DNA from 3 places in the Streptomyces sp. NBC_01551 genome. Region 1 is predicted to be linked to each of the others. Evidence: riboswitches for the same ligand, from Rfam matches in the RefSeq annotation. Region 1 holds a riboswitch; each other region holds the start of a gene.

Region 1 (7,491 bases):
GTGGCAGCTGCCCGACGGCGGCAGCCCCGACATGGGCGGCGTCTCCGCCGACGGCAAGGTGCTGTGGCTCTCGGGCCGCTACAACTCCGAGGTCTACGCGATCGACACGGGGACCGGGCGGCAGCTCGCCAAGATCAAGGTCGGCGGCGGCCCGCACGGGCTGGCCGTCTACCCGCAACCCGGCCGCTACTCGCTGGGGCACACCGGCATCTTCCGGTGACCCCGCAGGAGGGGGCGGGCTGAGGCTGGCGCTACCCTGGGCCGGTCAACAAGCACCAAGAAGGGGTGGACCCAGTGGCGGACATCGAGAGCGCGCGGACGACGTTCGGCAAGTTCGACGTGAACGGTGACGGCTTCGTCACGGCCGACGAGTTCCGGGCGGCCATGGCGGCGATGGGTGACCCGTTCGTCACCGGTCCGGTCGCCGACGCCGTCATCGCGGCCAAGGACGTGAACGGCGACGGCCTGCTGAGCTTCGACGAGTTCTGGGGCTCCCTGAACAAGTAGGCTCCGCGCCTTCCACGGCCCCCGTCGGCCCCCTGCCGGGGCGGGCGGGGGCTTGCGGCTGCTCGGGCCTGGGGCCTCGGGTCTCGGGTCTCGGGTCTCGGGTCTCGGGTCCAGGCTTCAGGCCGTGCCCTCGACCGGCGGAGCTTGGGGCCCGATGTCCTCGACCTCGGCCAGGGCCTCCTCCAGCCAGCTGAGCCAGAAGGTCTCCAGGGCGATGCCGCCGCGCAGCACCAGCCGGTGCAGGCGGTCCTCGTCGGAGCGCCGGCCCGGCGGGAAGTCCTTCTCCTCGATGGCCTCGTAGGTCTCCAGCTGCCGCCGGTGCAGCCCCAGGTGCCGCCGCAGTTCCCCGGCCAGGCCCTGCGGCCCCACCACGGCCGCCGCCCGGATCCGCAGCAGCAGGGGATCCCGCACGGCCTTCGGGTCCTGCCGCTCGCCGACCCACCGGGCCAGCTCCGCGCTGCCCGCCGGCAGCACCTCGTACTCCTTCTTCTGCCCCCGTACGGGCACCTCGCTGGGCAGCGCCCGGATCAGCCCGGCCTCCTCCAGCCGGCCGAGCTCGCGGTAGATCTGCTGGTGCGTCGCGGACCAGAAGTACCCGATCGACTTGTCGAACCGCCGGGTCAGCTCCAGCCCCGACGAGGGCTTCTCGAGCAGGGCGGTGAGGATGGCGTGCGGGAGCGACATGCGGCCATCCTAGGGACGCGGGAGGTCCAGGACCGCTATGCCGTCCTCGATCGCGAGGGCCAGGCGGGTGCCGTCGGGGTGGAGCGCCGCCACCGGTTCGGGGCCCCGGCCGTACGGCGACTCGTCGCGCGGCGCCGCGACGTCCCGCCATGCGGCGAGCACCGCCCCGGTGGTCGCGTCGACCAGGCGGGGATGTCCGTACAGCGCGAGCACCCGGTCGCCGCCGCAGGCGACGAGCGTCCCCCAGGGCGACTCGGCCGGGCCGCGGTGCAGCCAGCGCTCCTCGGCGAAGGACCAGACCCCGAGTGCGCGCGGCCCCAGTGCGTCCGGGCCGGGGGGAGAGCGCCGCGCGGCGGTCGTCGCGACGGCGAACCGGTCCCCGTCGAGCCAGCAGACCGAGCCCACCTCCCCGTACACGGCCGCCAAGGGGAGGATCCCCTCGTAGTCGAGGGTGCAGGAGTTCGCGAGGGCGGCCGCCACGTCGTACACCGGCGCGATACCGTCCTCGATCCAGCCGAACCCGGCCGCCGCCAGCCGGCGGCCGTCCGGGGCGATCGAGATCCGGGAGCCGTGATTGCCCAGGATGCGCTTGTAGTAGGAGGCCAGGGACATCCCCGACACGAGCTCCTCGATCTCCAGCACCGACCCGGGGGCGTAGACGAGGACCTCGCGGCCGTCCGGCAGCTCGGCCACGGCCATCGCGCGGTCGATGCTGCTCCGGTCGGCGGCCCGGGGGACCTGGCGCACGACGTCCTGGCCGTCGAGCAGCAGGGCCTCGCCGCCGCGCTGCTCGTACACCACCGTCCAACGGCCCGAGGGCGAGTGGGCGGCCCGGTCGAAGGGGTGCGGCGGGTTCCACGTGCCGGGCCGCGCGGTGCCGTCCGCCGTCCAGCGGCGGAACCCGCCCACGGCGTCCACCAGTTCATCGCCGTCCCACCGGAGGGACTTGGGGGCGCTCGTCGCCTTGAATATCCGCATGATCATGAAGCCTAGGTCCTGTCGTCACAGTGGCGCCGGTCGGGCCCGCGGCGTCCGGCGCCGTGCATCGCAAGGCGGAGGGGCGCCCGCGTACTGGGCGTACTCGGGTGCCCCGACAACGCGGCGAGGCGCGGTGCCGGGCGTCGCGGGCCAGGCGCCACTTTGACGACAGGACCTAGCGCGGGCGGGTGCTCGGCCGCGCGGTGGTGGCCGGCCGCCGCGCCGTGCGGCCCTACGTCCAGGCGGACAGCGCCTCCGGGGTCTTGGGGCCCGGGGCGGTTTCGGCGAGCAGGTTCCGGGTGCGCAGGAAGGCGGTCACCGCGGGGGACCAGGCCTGGCGCAGGCCCGCCGACGCCAGCAGGTCCGGGTCCGAGAGCAGGGTCTGCGCCGGGCCGACGCGGATGCCCGACGGGGTCAGGACCGCCGCGTCGTCGGCCCAGCGGACCGCGAGGTCGACGTCGTGCGTGGCCATGACCACCGTGGTGCCCGCCGCGCGCAGGCCCGCCAGGACGTCCAGCAGCCGTTCCTGCCCGTCCGGGTCCAGGCCCGCCGTCGGTTCGTCCAGGATCAGCACGCGCGGCGCCATCGCCACCGCGCCCGCGATCGCCGCCCGCTTGCGCTGGCCGTACGACAGCAGGTGCGTCGGGCGGCCGCGCAGCGCCGTGATGTCCAGCGCGGCGAGTGCGGAGTCCACCCGGGACCGGACCTCGTCCACCGGCAGCCCCATGTTCATCGGGCCGAAGGAGACGTCCTGTTCCACCGACGCCGCGAACAGCTGGTCGTCCGGGTCCTGCACCACCAGCTGGACCGAGGTCCGCAACCGGGTCAGCCCGGCCCGGTCGTACGCCACCACCGCGCCGTCGAGCCGGAGCTCGCCCGGACCCGGCTTCAGGCCGCCGCTCAGCAGCCGCATCAGCGTGGTCTTGCCGCTGCCGTTGCGGCCCAGCAGGACCAGCGCCCGGCCCTCGAGGATCCCGAAGTCCACGCCGGACAGCACCGCCGGACCGTCCTCGTACGCGTAGCCCGCGCCGACCAGCTCCACCAACCGCGTCACAGATACAGCTCCTTGAGTACGAGAGTGGCGGCGATCAGGGTGCCCAGCAGGGCCCCGGTCGCCGCGAGGAACCGCCACGACAGCGACGCCTGCGGTACGAGCACGCGCAGCGCGCCGTCGTAGCCCCGCCCGGCCAGGCCCTCCTGGAGCCGCCCGGCACGGTCGAAGGCCCGTACGAACGAGGTCGCCGCGAGCCCGGCCAGCGAACGCCACATCGCGGCCCGGCCCCTCTGCCCGAGGCGGGCCGCCTGGGCGCGCCGGACCTGGGCGAGCGAGTCCAGCAGCAGGAACCCGATCCGGTACATCACCAGCGCGACGTCCACCACCGGCGCCGGGACCCCCGCCCGGACCAGCCGGGGCAGCACGTCCGAGACGGGGGTGGTGAAGGCGAACAGCAGCACGCCGAGGGAGGCCGCCGAGGTCCGCAGGAGCAGTTCGGCGGCGTGCCGGGGCCCGTCGGGGGCGAGCGAGACCAGGCCCGCCGGGCCGCCGACCGCGAACAGCAGCGGCAGCGCCCCGGTGAAGCAGAACCCGAGCGGGATCCGGAACGCCCGCCACAGCTGGCGGCCGGCCACCCCGGCGGGGCCGAGGAGCACCGCGAGGGTGGCGGCGGCCACCAGCGGCCCGCCGGGCCAGGGCGGCAGGGAGACCGCCGTGACGGTGAGGCCGAGTCCGAGCAGTGCCTTTTCGAGCGGGTGGCGGCGGCGCCAGCGGCTGCCGTGCGCCGCCACGTCGATCGGCAGCACCGGCTAGGCCTCGGGGGCGGCGGCCGGAGCCTGGTCCGCCGGGGCCTGCTGCCCGGCCGGGGCCTGCTGTCCGGCTCGGGCCTGCTGTCCCGCCTGCGCCAGGCCCTGGCGGCGGCCCTTGCGCACGCCGAAGTAGTACGCGAGCACGCCCGCGCCGAGCGCCGCCTGCAGCGCGAACAGCGCGGACTCCACCTCCCCGGACGGCGGCTCGTACAGCGGGGAGAACCACGGCTCGTAGTCCGGCTTGAGCTCGGTGATGGCCGCCTCCGCCTGCGCGTCGGCGCCCGCGAACGGCTCCTCCTTGCCCTCGCCCAGCCCCAGCGCGAGCGGGAGCACGGCCAGCGCCGCCACCAGGAGCAGCAGCAGGGTGTTGATCTTCGCGTTCCGGCTCATCAGACCGCCGCCTCCTGCTGGTTCCCGGTGCGGCCGGCGTCCGCGCCGCCCGTGAGCTTCGCGACGCCGAGCCGGACCAGGTCCGACTTGCTCGACTGCATCAGCAGCCGCATCACGAGGACCGTCAGCAGGCCCTCGCTGACGGCCAGCGGGATCTGCGTGACCGCGAAGATGCCGCCGAACTTGGCGAGCGCGCCGAGGAACCCGGTCCCCGGGTCCGGGAAGGCCAGCGCGAGCTGCACCGAGGTCACGCAGTAGGTGACCAGGTCGGCGAAGAAGGCGCCGAAGAACACGGTCACCATCAGCGGCGCGCCGAACTTCCGCAGCAGCCGGTAGACGGCGTAGCCCGCCCACGGCCCGGCGATCGCCATGGAGAACACGTTCGCGCCGAGCGTGGTCAGCCCGCCGTGCGCCAACAGCAGCGCCTGGAACAGCAGGGTGATCGTGCCGAGCACCGCCATGATCGGCGGCCGGAACAGGATCGCGCCGAGCCCCGTTCCGGTCGGGTGCGAACAGCTGCCCGTCACGGACGGGATCTTGAGCGCGGACAGCACGAACGTGAACGCCCCGGACGCGCCGAGCAGCAGCGTGCTCTCCGGGTTGGCCTTCACCTCGCGGGTGAGGGCGCGGACGCCGTGTACGACGAACGGAGCGGACGCGGCGCCCCAGGCGACCGCGTGCAGCGGGGGCAGGAAGCCCTCGGCTATATGCATGAGTGGGGAGACCTCTCCAGCACCTCGTGGATGGACAACGCGCCCCGGCCGGTCTCCTGGCTCACGGGTGCTGATGTCCCGGCTCCGCCTTCCCGGGTTCGTACGGTCTCCCGCGCGAGCCCAGTGGCTTCCCGTAGGAGTGGAGCCGGACTTCCCGATCACAGTGGCGAGGGCCGCACCGGTTTCCCACCGGTTTCCCGAACACCAAGGCCCGCTGACCCTAGTCGGCCGGACGGACCGGTAACAACCCGCCCCAATCCCGCCCGGATGGGCGCGGTCCGCTGGCGGGTGCGCGCGGCCCCGCGCAGGGTGGGGGAGTGGCCGACCCCGCGCAGGACTTCGACTCTTCGGAGTACGCCGATCTGACCGCCGTCTACGTGAACTGCACGCTCAAGCGCTCGCCCGAGACCAGCAACACCGAGGGCCTGATCGACAAGAGCCGCGCCGTCATGGAGTCGGCGGGCGCCCGGACCTCCCTCATCCGGGCCGTCGACCACGACATCGCCACGGGTGTCTGGCCCGACATGACCGAGCACGGCTGGGAGAGCGACCAGTGGCCGGTGCTGTACAGCCAGATCATGGACGCCGACATCCTGGTCCTCTGCGGCCCCATCTGGCTCGGCGACAACAGCTCCGTCATGAAGCAGGTCATCGAGCGGCTCTACGCCTGCTCCTCGATCCTCAACGAACAGGGCCAGTACGCCTTCTACGGGCGGGTCGGCGGCGCGCTGGTCACCGGCAACGAGGACGGCGTCAAACACTGCGCCATGAACATCCTCTACAGCCTCCAGCACCTCGGCTACGCGATCCCGCCGCAGGCCGACGCGGGCTGGATCGGCGAGGCCGGGCCCGGCCCCTCGTACCTCGACCCGGGCTCCGGCGGCCCCGAGAACGACTTCACCAACCGGAACACGACCTTCATGTCGTGGAACCTCATGCACCTGGCCGCGCTCCTCAAGCGCTCGGGCGGCATTCCGGCACACGGCAACCAGCGCTCCCTGTGGGACGCGGGCTGCCGGTTCGACTTCCCGAACCCCGAACACCGGTAGGGGCCGCGGCTACTGCCGCTCGCGCACGTCGGCCAGCGCGGACTCCAGCCGGGCCAGCAGCGGCGCCGCGTTCATGCGGCGGCAGTCGGCCAGCGCCTCCTCCAGCAGTTCCCCGGCCGTCGCCGCGTCGCCCGAAGCCAACAGCGCCCGGGCCAGCGGCGGCGCCGCGATGGCCCGCACCAGGATCTGCCCCGAGCGCCGGCCCAGCTCGTCCGCCGCCCGCAGCTCGCGCAGCGCCCCGGCGGTGTCCCCGCGGTCCAGGGCGATCCGGCCCAGCCCGATCCGGGCCGCGCTCTGCCCGGCCAGGTCGCCGGAGCGCTCGGTGTGGGCGAGGACCTCGCGGAAGCCCGCCGTCGCCTCGTCCGACCGCCCCAGCATCCGCTGCGCGTCCGCGACCCAGCGCAGCATGCACATCCGGGGCCAGTCCGCGCCGCCCAGCTCCGCCACGGCCAGGGCCTGCCGCAACAGCTCCAGCGCCCGCCCCGTCTCGCCGCGCGCCAGCAGCACCTGGCCGAGGCCGCGCAGCGCATGGGCCTGCCCGTAGCGGTCCCCGGCCGCCTCGAAGACGGCCGCGCCACGACGGCAGCGCCGGGCCGCCTCGTCCAGCCGGCCCTGGACCCGGTCGAGGTACGAGAGCACCCAGCCCGCGTACGCCGCTCCGTGCGCGTCCCCGAGCCCCTCGAACAGCGCCTCGCCGGCCTCCACCATGGCCCGAGCCGGGCCCCACTCCTCCCGGCAGGCGCGCAGCCGCCCCAGCCCGACCAGCATCAGCGCCTCGCCCGCGCGGTCGCCCCCCGCCCTGGCCGCCGCGAGCCCCGCCTCCTGGAGCGCCTGCCAGCCCGGCAGATCGCTGCGCAGGTCGAACAGGTACTCCCCGGCCGCCGCGAGCTCCACGCAGGCGTACGGATCCACCCGCGCGGCCTGCCGTACGGTGGCGACGAGCGCCTCCCGCTCGGCCCCCAGCCAGCGCACCGGCTCGGCCCGGGGCCCGGCCAGCACCGCCGGGTCGGGCACCGCGGCGGCCGCCCGCCCACCCGACCCGGGATAGTCCACGCCCTGGTGCGCGCGCCGCCCCTCCCGTACGAGCGCCACCCAGCAGGCCAGCACCCGTCGCGGCACCGCCTCCTGCGCCCCGGGGAGTTCCCGCCCGAAGGCGCGGACCAGGTCGTGCATGCGGTAGCGCGCGGACCCCGTCGCCTCCAGGAGGTGCGCGGCCACCAAGGCGTCCAGGGCGCTCTCGGCGGTCGCGAGGGGGCTGTTCAGCACCGCGGCCGCCGTCCAGGACGCGTAGTCGGGGGCGTCGAGCAGCGCCAGCCCGCGCAGCAGGGCCCGCGCCTCGGCCGGGAGGGCGCGACAGCTCAGCCGCA
Region 2 (7,491 bases), 680 kb from region 1:
GACGTCAACCAGTTCTTCGCCGCGCTCCTCGGCGGCCGCCTGCTCCCGCCGGCCCAGCTCGCGCAGATGCGCACCACCGTCCCCGTCGGGGACACCGGCGCCGGCTACGGACTGGGGCTCATGAGCAGGCCGCTGTCGTGCGGCGGGGTCTACTGGGGCCACGGCGGTGACATCGCCGGGTACGAGACCCGGGGCGGCGTCACCGACGACGGCCGCGCCGCCAGTGTCGCGGTGACCACCGTCCCGACCGACCTGGCCGCCACGCGGCGGGTCGAGAAGGTCGTGGACACGGCCCTGTGCCGCTGAACCGCGCCTTGCCCCGTGCGGCCTGAAGGCCCGGGACGGTGTTCGGCCGCCCCGGACCCTCGGGGTCTCAGACTGCCGGCGCCGTCACGGGTAACGGCGCGGGGTCCAGGTCAGGCGGGTGCCGTCGGGGCGCTCGGTGACCTGGGTCTGCGAGGAGCCGATCAGCAGGATGGTGCGCATGTCCACCTCGGACGGCTCCAGTTCGCCGAGCGGGAGGACGCGGACCGACTGCTGCGGGCCGCCCACGTCGCGGGCGACGACCACCGGGGTCTGCGGGGAGCGCAGCTCCAGCAGGAGTTCCTTGGCCTGGGCGACCTGCCAGGTGCGGCTGCGGGAGCCCGGGTTGTACAGGGCGAGGACCAGGTCGGCCGCGGCGGCCGCGCGCAGCCGCTCCGCGATGACCTCCCAGGGCTTGAGCCGGTCGGACAGGGAGATGGTGGCGTAGTCGTGGCCGAGCGGCGCGCCGGCCGCGGCAGCGGCCGCGTTGGCGGCGGTGACGCCCGGCAGGACCCGTACCGGCACGTCCTTGTACTCCGGCTGCCCCGCGACCTCCAGGACCGCGGTCGCCATGGCGAAGACGCCGGGGTCTCCGCCGGAGACCACGGCGACGCGCTTGCCGCGCCGGGCGAGGTCGAGGGCGAACTCGGCGCGTTCCGACTCCACCTTGTTGTCGGAGCCGTGCCGGATCTGGCCCGGCTTCACGGGCACCCGGTCCAGGTACGTCGTGTACCCGACGAGCACCTCGGCGTCGGCCAGCGCCCGCCGGGTCTCGGGGGTCAGCCACAGCGGCCCGGCCGGGCCGGTGCCGACGACGACGACCTCGCCGGGCCCGGACGGCACGCTGCCCGGGTTGCCGATCCGGCTGGGGACCACGGCGACGGCGAAGTACGGGACGGACTCGGCGTCGGTGTCGGCGAGGATCCCGGTCCGCTCGCCCTCCATCGTCGCGCGCTCCACGTAGCGGGCCTCGGCGAGGCGGCCGCTGTCCTCCATGGCCCGCCGCACGGCGGGGAAGGTGCGGCCGAGCTTCATCACGACGGCCGAGTCGGTGGCGGCGAGGCGGGCGGTGAGCTCCGCCTCCGGCAGGGTGCCGGGCAGGATGGTCAGCACCTCCTCGCCCTCCACCAGCGGGGTCCCGAGCCGGGCGGCGGCGGCGCTGACCGAGGTGACGCCGGGGATGACCTCGGCCTCGTACCGGTCGGCGAGCCGCTTGTGCATGTGCATGTACGAGCCGTAGAAGAGCGGGTCGCCCTCCGCGAGGACGGCGACGGTCCGGCCGGCGTCCAGGTGGGCGGCGAGACGGGCGGCGCAGGCCTCGTAGAACTCCTCCATCGCCCCCTGGTAGCCGCCGGGGTGGTCGGTGGTCTCGGTGGTGACCGGGTAGACCAGCGGTTCCTCGATGTGGTCGGCGCGCAGGTGCTTCGCCGCGATGGAGCGGGCGATCGAGCGGCCGTGGCGGGCGCTGTGGTACGCGACGACATCCGCCTCGGCGATGACCTCGACGGCCCGCAGCGTCATCAGGGACGGGTCGCCGGGGCCGAGCCCGACCCCGTACAGGCGTCCGGCGCTCATTCGGCCACGCTCGCGATCGCGTTGACGGCGGCGGCGGCCATGGCGCTGCCGCCGCGCCGACCGCGCACGATCAAGTGGTCGAGGCCCGACGCGTGTTCGGCGAGGGCGTCCTTGGACTCGGCGGCGCCGATGAAACCGACGGGGACGCCGATGACGGCGGCGGGGCGCGGGGCGCCCTCCTCGATCATCTCCAGCAGCCGGAACAGCGCGGTCGGCGCGTTGCCGACGGCGATCACCGAGCCCTCCAGCAGGCCCCGGTCGCGCCACACTTCGAGGGCGGCGGCGCTGCGCGTCGTCCCCATCTTCGCGGCGAGTTCCGGCACGGCCGGGTCGGAGAGGGTGCAGATCACCTCGTTGTCGGCGGGCAGCCGCTTGCGGGTGACGCCGCTGGCGACCATCTGGACGTCGCACAGGATCGGCGCGCCGGCGGTCAGGGCGGCGCGGGCCCGCAGCACGACGTCCGGCGTGTAGCCGAGGTCCTTCGTCAGGTCCGTCATCCCGCAGGCGTGAATCATGCGCACCGCGACCTGGGCGACGGAGGCGGGCAGCCCGGAGAGGTCCGCCTCGGCGCGGATCGTGGCAAAGGACTGGCGGTAGATCGCGGCGCCGTCCTTCTCGTACTCGAACACGGTGTACTCGCTCATTTCTTCACTGCGTCTTCGGAAATTCGGGGGGTGTTGCGCGCGTCCAGCAGGGCCGCGCCAAGGTCGGGGGCGCTGACGTGCCGCGGTACGGGCCGTCCGGGCGCGGTGAGTCGGTATCCGGTGGCGGTGGCTACGGCGTCCACCCAGTCCGTGCCGCGAGGATGCCCGCACCGGCGCTCGCAGCCGGACCAGTGCACCGGCAGCGGCCCGCGCGCCCGCTCCACGACGGCTCGCGCGTCGGCGCGTACGTCCGCGAGGGCCTTCGCGCAGCCGGGCCGCCCGGTGCAGGCGGTGACGGCCTCCCAGGCGCTGCCGGGCGAGGTGACGAGCCCGGCGCGGCCCAGCCCGGCGGCGGCGCCGAGGTCCGCGACCACCACGCTGCGCCACGGCGTGACCCGAAGCTCGCCCGGCAGCTCCCGCCACTGCGCGGTGGCGAGCCGCCCGAGCGGGATCAACACGCACAGCGCGTCGCCGTGCGGCCCGGGCGCGGGCGGGTCGGCGTACGGGCGCGGCGCGTCCGGGACGTACCGGGCGGCAATGCCACGGCCGGTCAGCCGCGCGATGAACTCCCCGGTGTCCAGGGCGTGTTCGGCGGGCAGCTCGGCGACCCGCCAGGCCCGGGTGCCGGCGGCGGCCGCGGCGGCGAGAAAGTGGCGCGCGGCCTCCAGGGCCGCCCCGGGGCCGTCGGCGGCGGCCACCTCGACGGCGTCGGCCGCCGCGCCGAGCCGGACCAGCGCCCGCCCGCCCGGCTGCCCGAGCAGGGTCACGTCGGGGTCGAGGGCGGCCACGTCACCGCGCCCGTCGTCGACGGCGAACAGGAACCGCCCGGAGAGCGCGGTGGCCTCCGGGTCGGCGCAGAGCAGCCGGTCCAGGGCGCGCACCGGGGCCGGGTCCCCGAGGGGGCTCGCGACGATGTTGCGGACCCGCTCGTGCGAGGGCGCGGGCAGCAGTCCGGCGGCGTCGAGGAGTTCGGCGAGCCCGGCGCCGCAGCCGTCGGCGAGGCCGCGGAGCTGGACGTTGCCGCGCGAGGTGAGTTCCAGGTGCCCGTCGCCGTACCGGTCGGCGGCGTCCGCGAGTGCGGCGGCCTGGGCCGGGCCGAGGAGCCCGCCCGGGATCCGGACCCGCGCGAGGAACCCGTCGTCCGCCGCGTGCAGCCGGAGCGCGCCCGGGCATGCGTCGCCGCCGTCCCGTATGACGGGTTCGTCCCGCGATGCGGCGGAGGGGGGCTGGGGCATGGCGGCGAGCATACCCAGGATTCTCCGCCCGCCCCCTGTGTCGATCACCACCCCGAACCGGCCACACCCGCACCCACCCCCGCCCGGCTGCCCGGCCGCCCGCCGACAACGGCACCACGCCGCCCCCGCCAACCCGGCCCCCGGATCACGGCGGCACACCGCCCCCGGCCGCCGCGCCCGGCCCGCTCCCGCCCGGCCCGGGCAACCGCACACCGATCGGCGGGCGGCCCGCACTCCCGTCCGGCGATCAGGGCACCTAAGATGACCTGCGGCGGACCGCTCGGTCCGCCATCGCCGAGGACGGCGACATGGGAGGAAGCCCGGTGCGATTCCGGCGCGGTCCCGCCACTGTGAACCCTGCGGAGCCAATCGGCCGGGTGAGTCAGGAACTCCCGCTGTCCTCACTGCCCGGGGCGCGGAAACCCCGAGGAAGGCCTGCCGCCGCATGATCCTGCTGCTGTCGACGTCCGACACCGATCTGCTCAGCGCCCGCGCCGCCGCGGACGGCCCCGTCCCGTACCGGTTCGCGAACCCCTCCCGCCTTCCCCTCGACGACCTGCCCGGCCTCCTCGACGGCGTCGACCTGGTCGTCGTACGCCTCCTCGGCGGCCTCCGCGCCTGGCAGGAGGGCCTCGACCTGCTGCTGGCCCCCGACCAGACCCGCCCGGTGGTCGTGCTGACCGGCGAACAGGCCCCGGACGCCCAGCTGATGGAGGCCTCCACCGTCCCGATCGGCATCGCCGCCGAGGCGCACGGCTACCTCGCGCACGGCGGCCCCGCCAACCTGGACCAGCTGGCGCGGTTCCTCTCGGACACCGTCCTGCTCACCGGTCACGGCTTCGAGCCGCCGGCCGCCGCCCCCACCTGGGGCCCGCTGGAGCGCACGCCCGGGACCACCACGGGGCCCCGGATCGCCGTGCTGTACTACCGCGCCCACCAGATGAGCGGCAACACCTCCTTCGTGCACGCCCTGTGCGACGCGATCGAGGCCAAGGACGCGCGGGCGCTGCCCCTGTACGTGTCCTCCCTGCGCGCCCCCGAGCCGGAGCTGATCGCCGCTCTGGAGTCGGCCGACGCGGTCGTCACCACCGTCCTCGCGGCGGGCGGCACCAAGCCCGCCACCGCCTCGGCGGGCGGCGACGACGAGTCCTGGGACGCGGGCGCGCTCGCGGGTCTCGGCGTGCCGATCCTGCAGGCCCTGTGCCTGACCGGCTCGCGCAGCGCCTGGGAGGAGAACGACGAGGGCCTGTCCCCGCTCGACGCCGCGACGCAGGTCGCCGTGCCCGAGTTCGACGGCCGCCTGATCACCGTCCCGTTCTCCTTCAAGGAGCTCGACGAGGACGGCCTGCCCGCCTACGTGGCCGACCCCGAGCGGGCCGCCCGGGTCGCGGGGATCGCCGTCCGGCACGCCCGGCTGCGGCACATCGAGCGCCGGGACAAGAAGGTCGCGCTCGTCCTGTCCGCGTACCCGACGAAGCACTCCCGCATCGGCAACGCGGTCGGTCTCGACACCCCGGCCAGCGCCGTGGAACTGCTGCGCACCCTCATCGCGGGCGGCTACGACTTCGGCCCCGTCGAGAACATCCCCGGTCTGGTCTCGGGCGACGGCGACGAGCTGATCCGCGCCCTGATCGAGGCGGGCGGCCACGACCAGGACTGGCTGACCGAGGAGCAGCTGGCCCGCAACCCGGTCCGCATCCCGGCCGCCGACTACAAGCGGTGGTTCGCCGAGCTCCCCGCCGAGCTGCGCGAAAGCGTGGAGCAGCACTGGGGCGAGGCCCCGGGCAACATGTTCGTGGACCGCTCCGCGAACCCCGAGGGCGACATCGTCCTCGCGGCCCTGCGCCGCGGGAACCTGCTCATCCTGATCCAGCCGCCGCGCGGCTTCGGCGAGAACCCGATCGCGATCTACCACGACCCGGACCTGCCGCCCTCGCACCACTACCTGGCCGCGTACCGCTGGATCCAGGCGCGCGCCGAGGACGGCGGCTTCGGCGCCGACGCGATGATCCACCTGGGCAAGCACGGCAACCTGGAGTGGCTGCCGGGCAAGAACGCCGGCCTGTCGGCGGCCTGCGCGCCCGACGCCGCGCTCGGCGACCTGCCCCTCATCTACCCGTTCCTGGTCAACGACCCGGGCGAGGGCACGCAGGCCAAGCGCCGCGTGCACGCCACCCTGGTCGACCACCTGGTGCCGCCGATGGCGCGCGCGGAGTCGTACGGCGACATCGCCCGCCTGGAGCAGCACCTGGACGAGTACGCGCAGATCTCGGCGATGGACCCGGCGAAGCTGCCGGCCATCCGCGCCCAGATCTGGACCCTGATCCAGGCCGCGAAGCTCCACCACGACCTGGGTCTCGAAGAGCGCCCGGACGACGAGGGCTTCGACGACTTCCTGCTGCACGTCGACGGCTGGCTGTGCGAGGTCAAGGACGCCCAGATCCGCGACGGTCTGCACGTCCTGGGCGGCGCCCCGACCGGCGAGGCCCGGGTCAACCTGGTCCTCGCGATCCTGCGCGCCCGTCAGATCTGGGGCGGTACGACGGCCCTGCCGGGCCTGCGCGAGGCGCTCGGCCTCGACGAGTCGGCGGCGACCCGTACCACCGCCGACGCGGCGGAGGAGACGGCGCGCGCGCTGGTCCAGGCGATGGAGGACGCGAACTGGGCTCCGGAGGCGGTGGCTTCGGTCGCCGCCGGGCACTCGGCGGACGTCGCGGCCGTACTGGACTTCGCGGCCCGCGAGGTCGTCCCGCGGCTGGCCGGCACCACCGACGAGATCACGCACGTGGTGAGCGCCCTCGACGGCCGCTTCGTCCCGGCGGGTCCGTCCGGCTCGCCGCTGCGCGGCCTGGTCAACGTGCTGCCGACCGGCCGGAACTTCTACTCGGTGGACCCCAAGGCCGTCCCCTCCCGCCTCGCGTGGGAGACCGGCCAGGCGCTGGCGGACTCGCTGCTGAACCGCTACCGCACGGACAACGGCGAGTGGCCGCCCTCGGTCGGCCTGTCCCTGTGGGGTACGAGCGCGATGCGCACCGCCGGCGACGACGTCGCCGAGGCGCTGGCCCTGCTCGGCATCCGTCCGGTCTGGGACGAGGCCTCGCGCCGCGTCACCGGCCTGGAGCCGATCCCGCTCGACGAGCTGGGCCGCCCCCGCATCGATGTGACGCTGCGCATCTCGGGCTTCTTCCGTGACGCGTTCCCGCACGTCATCGGCCTGCTGGACGACGCCGTGCGGCTCGCCGCCTCGCTGGAGGAGCCGGCCGGGCAGAACTTCGTACGGGCCCACGCCCAGGCGGACCTGGCCGAGCACGGCGACGAGCGGCGCGCGACGACCCGTATCTTCGGCTCGCGCCCGGGCACGTACGGCGCGGGCATCCTCCAGCTGATCGACTCGCGCGACTGGCGCACGGACGCCGACCTGGCCGAGGTGTACACGGTGTGGGGCGGTTACGCGTACGGGCGCGGCCTGGACGGCCGGGCGGCGCGCGAGGAGATGGAGACGGCTTACAAGCGGATCACGGTGGCCGCGAAGAACACGGACACCCGCGAGCACGACATCGCCGACTCGGACGACTACTTCCAGTACCACGGCGGCATGGTGGCCACCGTCCGCGCGCTGCGCGGCACGGCGCCGGAGGCGTACATCGGCGACTCCACCCGCCCGGAGACGGTCAAGACCCGCACCCTGGTGGAGGAGACGTCCCGCGTCTTCCGCGCCCGCGTGGTCAACCCGA
Region 3 (7,491 bases), 1.4 Mb from region 1:
CCGCACGTCAAAGATGCGAAGCATTGGCACTCTGTGCCGTCGGATGGATCGCGACCCGCCGTCCCCGTGTGTGGAGCGAGCTGAGCAATGTTGTCGAACCACCGTCCGGAACCTGCCGAGAACACCGACATCAGGGCATGAATCGCGCCCGGTGGTTCCGTCCGTGCCGCCTGGTCCGGCGGGGCCGCAGGACGACTCTCTCAATGACACCCAGTGCCATCAATCCTGGACGCGTGCTAACTTCTGCGAATCTTTCCGCGCGGAATTGCCAAGTTTGCCAAGGTCGGCCGACGCGGAAAGCGCCTAGGCTGACGCGGGACACGAGGGGGACGCGGTGAGCAAGACGTACGCGGGTGCGCGGCTGCGGCGGCTGCGCGAGGAGCGCCGGATGAGCCAGGCCGACCTGGCCCGGGTGCTGGCCATCTCGCCCTCCTACCTGAACCAGATGGAGCACGACTCCCGCCCGCTGACCGTGCCCGTCCTGCTGCGGCTGACCGAGGCGTTCGGCGTCGACCCCGGCTTCTTCTCGGAACGCGACACCAGCCGGCTGGTCGCCGACCTGCGCGAGGCGCTCGCCGGCGAGGTCGCCGAGGCCCGGGTCTCCGCTTCCGACCTCGCCGAGCTGGCCTCGCGGATGCCGGCCGTCGCCAAGGTGCTGCTGGACCTCGGCCGCCGCGGACAGCGGCTGGCCGAGGGCCTCGCCGGGGTGGCGGACGGCCGGGACGGGGACACCGGCGGGCGGCTGTCCCCGCACGAGGAGATCCGCGAGTTCTTCTACCGGCGCCAGAACTACCTCCACGACACCGACCTCGCCGCCGAGGAACTGGCCCGCACCATCGGGATCCGGCCCGGCGAGGTCGTCCGCGCCCTCTCCGCCCGACTGGCGGACCGGCACGGCGTACGGGTCGCGGGCGACTCGGCGGCCGGATCCGAGCGGCTGCACCACTACGCGGAGTCCGGGCGGGTGCTCCACCTCTCGGCCCGCCTGCGCCCCGGCCAGCAGGCGTTCCGGATGGCGACCCAACTCGCCCTGCTGGAGTACGCCGAGGAGCTGGACCGGCTCGCCTGCGAGGACTTCCCGGCCGGCTCCACCCCGCACGCCCTCGCCCGGATCGGCATCGCCAACTACTTCGCCGCCGCGCTGATCCTCCCGTACCGCGCCTTCCACACCGCCGCCGAGGAATTCCGCTACGACATCGAGCGGCTCACCGACCACTTCGGCATCGGCTACGAGACGGTCTGCCACCGCCTGAGCACTCTCCAACGCCCCAGGCTGCGCGGGGTTCCCTTCTCCTTCGTCCGCGTCGACCGCGCCGGGAACATGTCCAAGCGACAGTCCGCGACCGGGTTCCACTTCTCCCGCGCGGGCGGCACCTGCCCGCTGTGGAACGTGTACGAGGCCTTCGCCGCGCCCGGCCGGATCCATGTCCAGGTCGCCGCCATGCCGGACGGGCAGCGCTACCTGTGGACGGCCCGCGCCATCACCCGGCACCGCGGCGGCTGGGGCGAGCCCGGCAAGACCTTCGCGATCGGGCTGGGCTGCGAGATCCGGCACGCCTCGCGGCTCGTCTACTCCGACGGCCTCGACCTCGGCAACACCGCGGCGGCCACCCCCATCGGCATGGGCTGCCGCATCTGCGAACGCCTCGACTGCCCGCAGCGCGCCGTCCCGCCGCTCGGGCGGCCGCTGGCCATCGACGAGAACAGCAGCACCTTCGTCCCGTACCAGGTCGCCGACCGCGCGGAGTAGGGCCGGCTCCCCGGATCAGCCCAGCCGGAAGGCCTCCGCCGGGGTCACCGAGCTCGGCCACGATGTCCGTGGCCGCGGGGAGCAGGGAGACGATGCGCATGCTCCGAGCGCAGGGAATGTTCCGCCCGTGGTCCCGGGGGCTTTCACACGCCCGCGCCGCGGGTGGGGGTGGACTTACTAGGACGTCCAACTATATGTTCGTGACAAGCCCGCGGTGCAGGGAAGCCGGTGTGAATCCGGCGCGGTCCCGCCACTGTGACCGGGGAGTGTGCTCTTCCAGCAGTTCAGGCCACTGACGGAGTGATCCGTCGGGAAGGCCGGAGAGCGCGCGCTGATCCGGGAGTCAGGATACCGGCCGTGGGGTGTTCCGTGTTGTCCACGAGGATGGAGCAGACACGCATGGCACCGGTACGTGACCACGGCCCAGGTGATCCGGCGGAGTACCCGAAGTGCGCGGCCCTGTCCGCGCGTTCGTGACTCGACGAAGGCCCCAGCGCCTTCACTGTCCCGCGGTCTGCCCAGCGGCGCGCACCCCGATCGGTGCGCCGCCGCCGCCTGCCGCGCCTTCCTCGGATCTCACCTGACGAGAGCAGGCATCGATGGTCCGCGAGCTCACCCATTTCATCGGCGGAAAGCACACCACCGGAACGTCCGGTCTCTTCGCCGACGTGTACGACCCCAACACCGGCGCGGTACAGGCCAGGGTCCCCCTGGCCGGGCGCGCCGACACCGAGGCGGCGATCGCCAACGCCGAGGAAGCGCAGGCGGAATGGGGCCAGTGGAACCCGCAGCGCCGCGCCCGCGTCATGCTGCGCTTCCTCCAGCTCGTCGAGGGCGAACGCGACGCGCTGGCCAGGCTGTTGTCCGCCGAGCACGGCAAGACCGTCGCCGACGCGCACGGTGACCTGCAACGCGGCCTGGAGGTGGTCGAGTTCGCCGCCGGGATCCCGCACCTGCTCAAGGGGGAGTTCAGCGACAACGCCGGCACCGGCATCGACGTGCACTCGCTGCGCGGCCCGCTCGGGGTGGTCGCCGGGATCACCCCGTTCAACTTCCCCGCGATGATCCCGCTGTGGAAGGCCGCTCCCGCCCTGGCCTGCGGAAACGCCTTCATCCTCAAGCCTTCCGAGCGCGACCCCTCCGTACCGCTGCGGCTCGCCGAGCTGTTCCTGGAGGCCGGTCTGCCGCCCGGCGTGCTCAACGTTGTCAACGGCGGCAAGGAAGCCGTCGACACCCTGTTGGAGGACCCCCGCGTCCAGGCCCTCGGCTTCGTCGGCTCCACCCCGATCGCCGCGCACATCTACGCCACCGCCGCCGCGCACGGCAAGCGCGCCCAGTGCTTCGGCGGCGCCAAGAACCACATGATCGTGATGCCGGACGCCGATCTCGACCAGGCCGCCGACGCCCTGATCGGCGCCGGATACGGCTCCGCCGGCGAGCGCTGCATGGCGATCTCCGTCGCCGTCCCGGTCGGCGAGGAGACGGCCGACGCGCTGGTGGGCAAGCTCAAGGAACGCATCGCCGCCCTGCGCATCGGCACCTCCGACGACCCGGACGCCGACTTCGGGCCCCTCGTCAGCCGCGACGCCCTCGACCGGGTCAACCGCTACGTCGGCATCGGCGCCACCGAACTCGTCGTCGACGGGCGCGGATTCACCCTCCCCGGACACGAGAACGGCTACTTTGCCGGAGCCTCCCTCTTCGACCGCGTCACCCCGCAGATGCGGATCTACCGCGAGGAGATCTTCGGCCCGGTGCTGTGCGTCGTACGGGCCGCCGACTACGAGGAAGCCCTGCGGCTGCCCAGCGAGCACCCGTACGGCAACGGCGTGGCGATCTTCACCCGCGACGGCGACACCGCCCGCGACTTCACCCGCCGCGTCAACACCGGCATGGTCGGCGTCAACGTCCCCATCCCGGTCCCCGTCGCCTACCACACCTTCGGCGGCTGGAAGCGGTCCGGCTTCGGCGACCTTGGCCAGCACGGCCCCGACGCCATCCGCTTCTACACCCGCACCAAGACCGTCACCTCGCGCTGGCCCTCCGGGGTCAAGGAAGGCGCGAGCTTCACCATCCCGACGATGGGGTGACCGCCGTGACCACGACCCTGCTCACCAAGGACCAGCTCGCCCTGGCCGAGGTCACCCTCGACTTCGCCCAGGAACAGCTGGCCCCGCACGCCATCGCCTGGGACCAGGACAAACACTTCCCCGTCGAGGTGCTGCGCCGCGCCGCCGCCCTCGGGCTCGCGGGCATCTACGTACGCGAGGAATCCGGCGGCTCCGGCCTCACCCGCACCGACGGCGTCCTCGTCCTGGAGGTGCTGGCCACCGGCTGCCCCTCCATCGCCGGCTACCTCTCCATCCACAACATGGTCGCCTGGATGATCGACCGGTACGGGGACCGGGACCAGCGCGCCCGCTGGCTGCCCGGCCTCTGCTCCGCCGCCACCCTGGGCAGCTACTGCCTCACCGAGCCCGGCGCCGGCTCCGACGCGGCGGCCCTGCGCACCCGCGCCGAACGGGACGGCGACCACTACGTCCTGACCGGTGTGAAGCAGTTCATCTCCGGCGCAGGCGCCTCCGACGTGTACATCGTGATGGCCCGCACCGGCGGGGCCGGCCCGGGCGGGGTCTCCGCCTTCGTCGTCGAACGCGGCGATCCGGGACTGTCGTTCGGCCCGAACGAACGCAAGATGGGCTGGAACGCGCAGCCCACCCGCCAGGTGGTCCTCGACGGCGTCCGGATCCCCGCCGACCGGCGTCTGGGCGCCGAGGGCGAGGGCTTCCGCATCGCCATGAACGGCCTCAACGGCGGCCGCCTCGGCATCGCGGCCTGCTCCCTCGGGGGCGCCCAGAGCGCCCTTGACCGCAGCCTCGTCCACCTCACCGACCGCGAGGCCTTCGGGGCGCGGCTGATCGACGCGCAGGCGCTGCGGTTCCGGCTGGCCGACATGGCCACCGAACTCACCGCCGCCCGCGCCCTCGTCCGTACGGCCGCCGAGGCCCTGGACCGCGGTGACCCGCAGGCGGCCCAGCTGTGCGCCATGGCCAAGCGCTTCGCCACCGACACCGGCTTCAGCGTCGCCGACCGGGCGCTGCAACTCCACGGCGGATACGGCTACCTGAGCGAATACGGCATCGAGAAGATCGTCCGCGATCTGCGGGTGCACCAGATCCTGGAAGGGACCAACGAGATCATGCGCGTCATCGTCGCCCGCGGCCTGACGGAGAACCTGCGATGACCGCGGAAGAGGAGGTCCTCATCCGCACCGAGGGCCACCTGGGCGTGCTGACCCTCAACCGGCCCAAGGCCCTCAACGCGCTCAGCCACCCCATGGTGCTGCGCGTCGAGGAGGCCCTGCGGCGCTGGCGGGACGATCCGGCCGTCGCGGCGGTGGTGATCTCCGGAGCGGGCGAGCGCGGCCTGTGCGCGGGCGGCGACATCCGCGCCATCCACGCGGACGCCCGCGACGGCGGCACGGCCTCGGCGGACTTCTGGCGCGACGAGTACCGGCTGAACGCCCTCATCGCCCGCTACCCCAAGCCGTACGTCGCCCTCATGGACGGCATCGTGATGGGCGGCGGCGTCGGGATCTCGGCCCACGGCACCGTGCGGATCGTCACCGAACGCTCCCGCGTCGCCATGCCCGAGACCGGCATCGGCTTCGTCCCCGACGTCGGCGGGACCTACCTGCTCGCCTTGGCGCCCGGGGAGCTGGGCACCCACCTCGCGCTGACGGGAGCGCCCGTCGGCGCCGCCGACGCGCTGCTGTGCGGGCTCGCGGACCACTTCGTACCGGCCGAGCGGCTCGGCGCGCTCGTGGCGGAGCTGGCGCGGGTACCCGTACACGACGCGCTGTCCCCCTGCGTCGGGCAGGCGCCGCCCGGGGAGCTGGCGGCGCACCGCGAGTGGATCGACCACTGCTACGCGGCCGACACGGTCGAGGAGATCGTGGAGCGGCTGCTCGGCAGCGGTGTGTCGGCGGCCAAGGAGACCGCCGCGACGCTCGCCGCCAAGTCCCCGACAGCGCTCAAGGTCACCCTGGCCGCACTGCGCCGGGCACGCGGACTCGGGCCGCTGGAGCGGGTCCTGGAGCAGGAGTACCGCGTCTCCTGCGCGGCCCTGGGCGCGGCCGACCTCGTCGAGGGCATCCGGGCCCAGGTCATCGACAAGGACCGCGCCCCCCGCTGGTCGCCGGCCACCCTGGCCGAGGTCACCGACGCGGACGTGGCCCGCTACTTCGCCCCGCTCGGCGCCGGCCGCGAACTGCGGCTCGCCGCCGCCCCCGACTCCCTTCAGGAGGTGCCCTGGTGACCACCGTGATCGCCTTCGTCGGCCTCGGCCACATGGGCGGCCCGATGGCCGCCAACCTCGCCGCCGCCGGGTACCGGGTGCTCGGCTTCGACCTCGTCCCCGACGCGCTGGCCGCCGCCTCGGCGGCCGGCGTGGAGGTCGCGGACTGCGCACGGGCGGCCGCCGCCGAGGCGGACGTGGTGATCACCATGCTGCCGGCCGGCCGCCACGTCCTCGCCCTCTACCGGGACGAGGGGCTGCTCGCGGCCGCGAAGCCCGGCACCCTGTTCATCGACTGCTCCACCATCGACGTGGCCGACGCGCGCGCCGCCCACGAGGCGGCCCTGGCCGCCGGTCACCGGGCTCTGGACGCGCCCGTCTCGGGCGGGGTGATGGGCGCCGAGGCGGCGACCCTCACCTTCATGGCGGGCGGGGGCGCGGCCGAGTTCGCCCAGGCGGAACCACTGCTTGCCGTCATGGGCAAGAAGGCGGTGCACTGCGGAGGCGCGGGCGCCGGCCAGGCCGCGAAGATCTGCAACAACATGATCCTCGGCATCTCGATGATCGCCGTCAGCGAGGCCTTCGTGCTCGGCGAGAGCCTCGGCCTGTCCCACCAGGCGCTCTACGACGTCGCCTCCACCGCCTCCGGCCAGTGCTGGGCCCTCACCACCAACTGCCCCGTCCCCGGCCCGGTCCCGGCCAGCCCCGCGAACCGCGACTACCGGCCGGGCTTCGCGGCCCCGCTGATGGCCAAGGACCTCGGACTCGCCGCCAACGCCCTGCGCGCGGGCGGCATCGACGCCGGACTGGGGCTGCGCGCGGCGCAGATGTACGCGGCGTTCGCCGCCGGGGATGGGGCCGACCAGGACTTTTCGGCCATCGTTACCGCCCTCCGGGGCGCTGCCACAGAGGCTGCCACAGAGAACGGATCGCCCGCATGACGACCGAGACCACCACCACCGCCGCCTACGAGACGATCCTCGTCGAGCGCAAGGGCCGCACCGCCCTGCTCACCCTCAACCGGCCGAAGGCGCTCAACGCCCTCAACCTCCGGGTCATGACCGAGGTCGTCGCCGCCACCGAGGCCCTCGACCGGGACCCCGACGTGGGCTGCATCGTCCTCACCGGCTCCGCGAAGGCCTTCGCGGCGGGCGCCGACATCAAGGAGATGCGCCCGCTGAGCTACATGGACATGTACCTCAGCGACTGGTTCACCGCCTGGGACCGCCTCGGCAACCTGCGCACCCCCACCATCGCCGCCGTCTCCGGCTACGCGCTGGGCGGCGGGTGCGAGCTGGCGATGCTCTGCGACATCCTGCTCGCCTCCGACACGGCCGTTTTCGGCCAGCCGGAGATCAAGCTGGGCGTCATCCCGGGCATCGGCGGCTCCCAGCGCCTCACCCGGGCCGTCGGCAAGGCCAAGGCCATGGAGCTCTGCCTGACCG

What was found. A riboswitch is a leader RNA that binds a small molecule or an ion and turns the genes downstream of it on or off. The one in region 1 is predicted to bind cobalamin.
Region 2: it holds a riboswitch for cobalamin, as region 1 does, so the genes downstream of both, cobN (cobaltochelatase subunit CobN) here and OG982_RS21460 (energy-coupling factor ABC transporter permease) in region 1, are expected to answer to the same signal.
Region 3: it holds a riboswitch for cobalamin, as region 1 does, so the genes downstream of both, OG982_RS27520 (CoA-acylating methylmalonate-semialdehyde dehydrogenase) here and OG982_RS21460 (energy-coupling factor ABC transporter permease) in region 1, are expected to answer to the same signal.

The regions. Positions count from the first base shown of each region.
Region 1 covers NZ_JAPEPX010000001.1:4,704,048-4,711,538, forward strand. The annotation lists gene OG982_RS21425 (YncE family protein) at 1-220, shown strand, start outside; gene OG982_RS21430 (EF-hand domain-containing protein) at 295-507, shown strand; gene OG982_RS21435 (PadR family transcriptional regulator) at 625-1,191, opposite strand; gene OG982_RS21440 (hypothetical protein) at 1,201-2,169, opposite strand; gene OG982_RS21445 (ATP-binding cassette domain-containing protein) at 2,402-3,223, opposite strand; gene cbiQ (cobalt ECF transporter T component CbiQ) at 3,220-3,969, opposite strand; gene OG982_RS21455 (energy-coupling factor ABC transporter substrate-binding protein) at 3,973-4,362, opposite strand; gene OG982_RS21460 (energy-coupling factor ABC transporter permease) at 4,362-5,075, opposite strand; cobalamin riboswitch at 5,104-5,323, opposite strand; gene OG982_RS21465 (flavodoxin family protein) at 5,393-6,124, shown strand; gene OG982_RS21470 (BTAD domain-containing putative transcriptional regulator) at 6,134-7,491, opposite strand, start outside.
Region 2 covers NZ_JAPEPX010000001.1:5,379,201-5,386,691, reverse strand. The annotation lists gene OG982_RS24325 (serine hydrolase) at 1-306, shown strand, start outside; gene OG982_RS24320 (precorrin-2 C(20)-methyltransferase) at 391-1,878, opposite strand; gene OG982_RS24315 (precorrin-8X methylmutase) at 1,875-2,522, opposite strand; gene OG982_RS24310 (cobalamin biosynthesis protein CobG) at 2,519-3,757, opposite strand; cobalamin riboswitch at 4,012-4,170, shown strand; gene cobN (cobaltochelatase subunit CobN) at 4,203-7,491, shown strand, end outside.
Region 3 covers NZ_JAPEPX010000001.1:6,103,800-6,111,290, forward strand. The annotation lists gene OG982_RS27515 (short-chain fatty acyl-CoA regulator family protein) at 335-1,750, shown strand; cobalamin riboswitch at 1,946-2,125, shown strand; gene OG982_RS27520 (CoA-acylating methylmalonate-semialdehyde dehydrogenase) at 2,350-3,840, shown strand; gene OG982_RS27525 (acyl-CoA dehydrogenase family protein) at 3,837-4,994, shown strand; gene OG982_RS27530 (enoyl-CoA hydratase/isomerase family protein) at 4,991-6,067, shown strand; gene mmsB (3-hydroxyisobutyrate dehydrogenase) at 6,064-6,987, shown strand; gene OG982_RS27540 (enoyl-CoA hydratase) at 6,984-7,491, shown strand, end outside.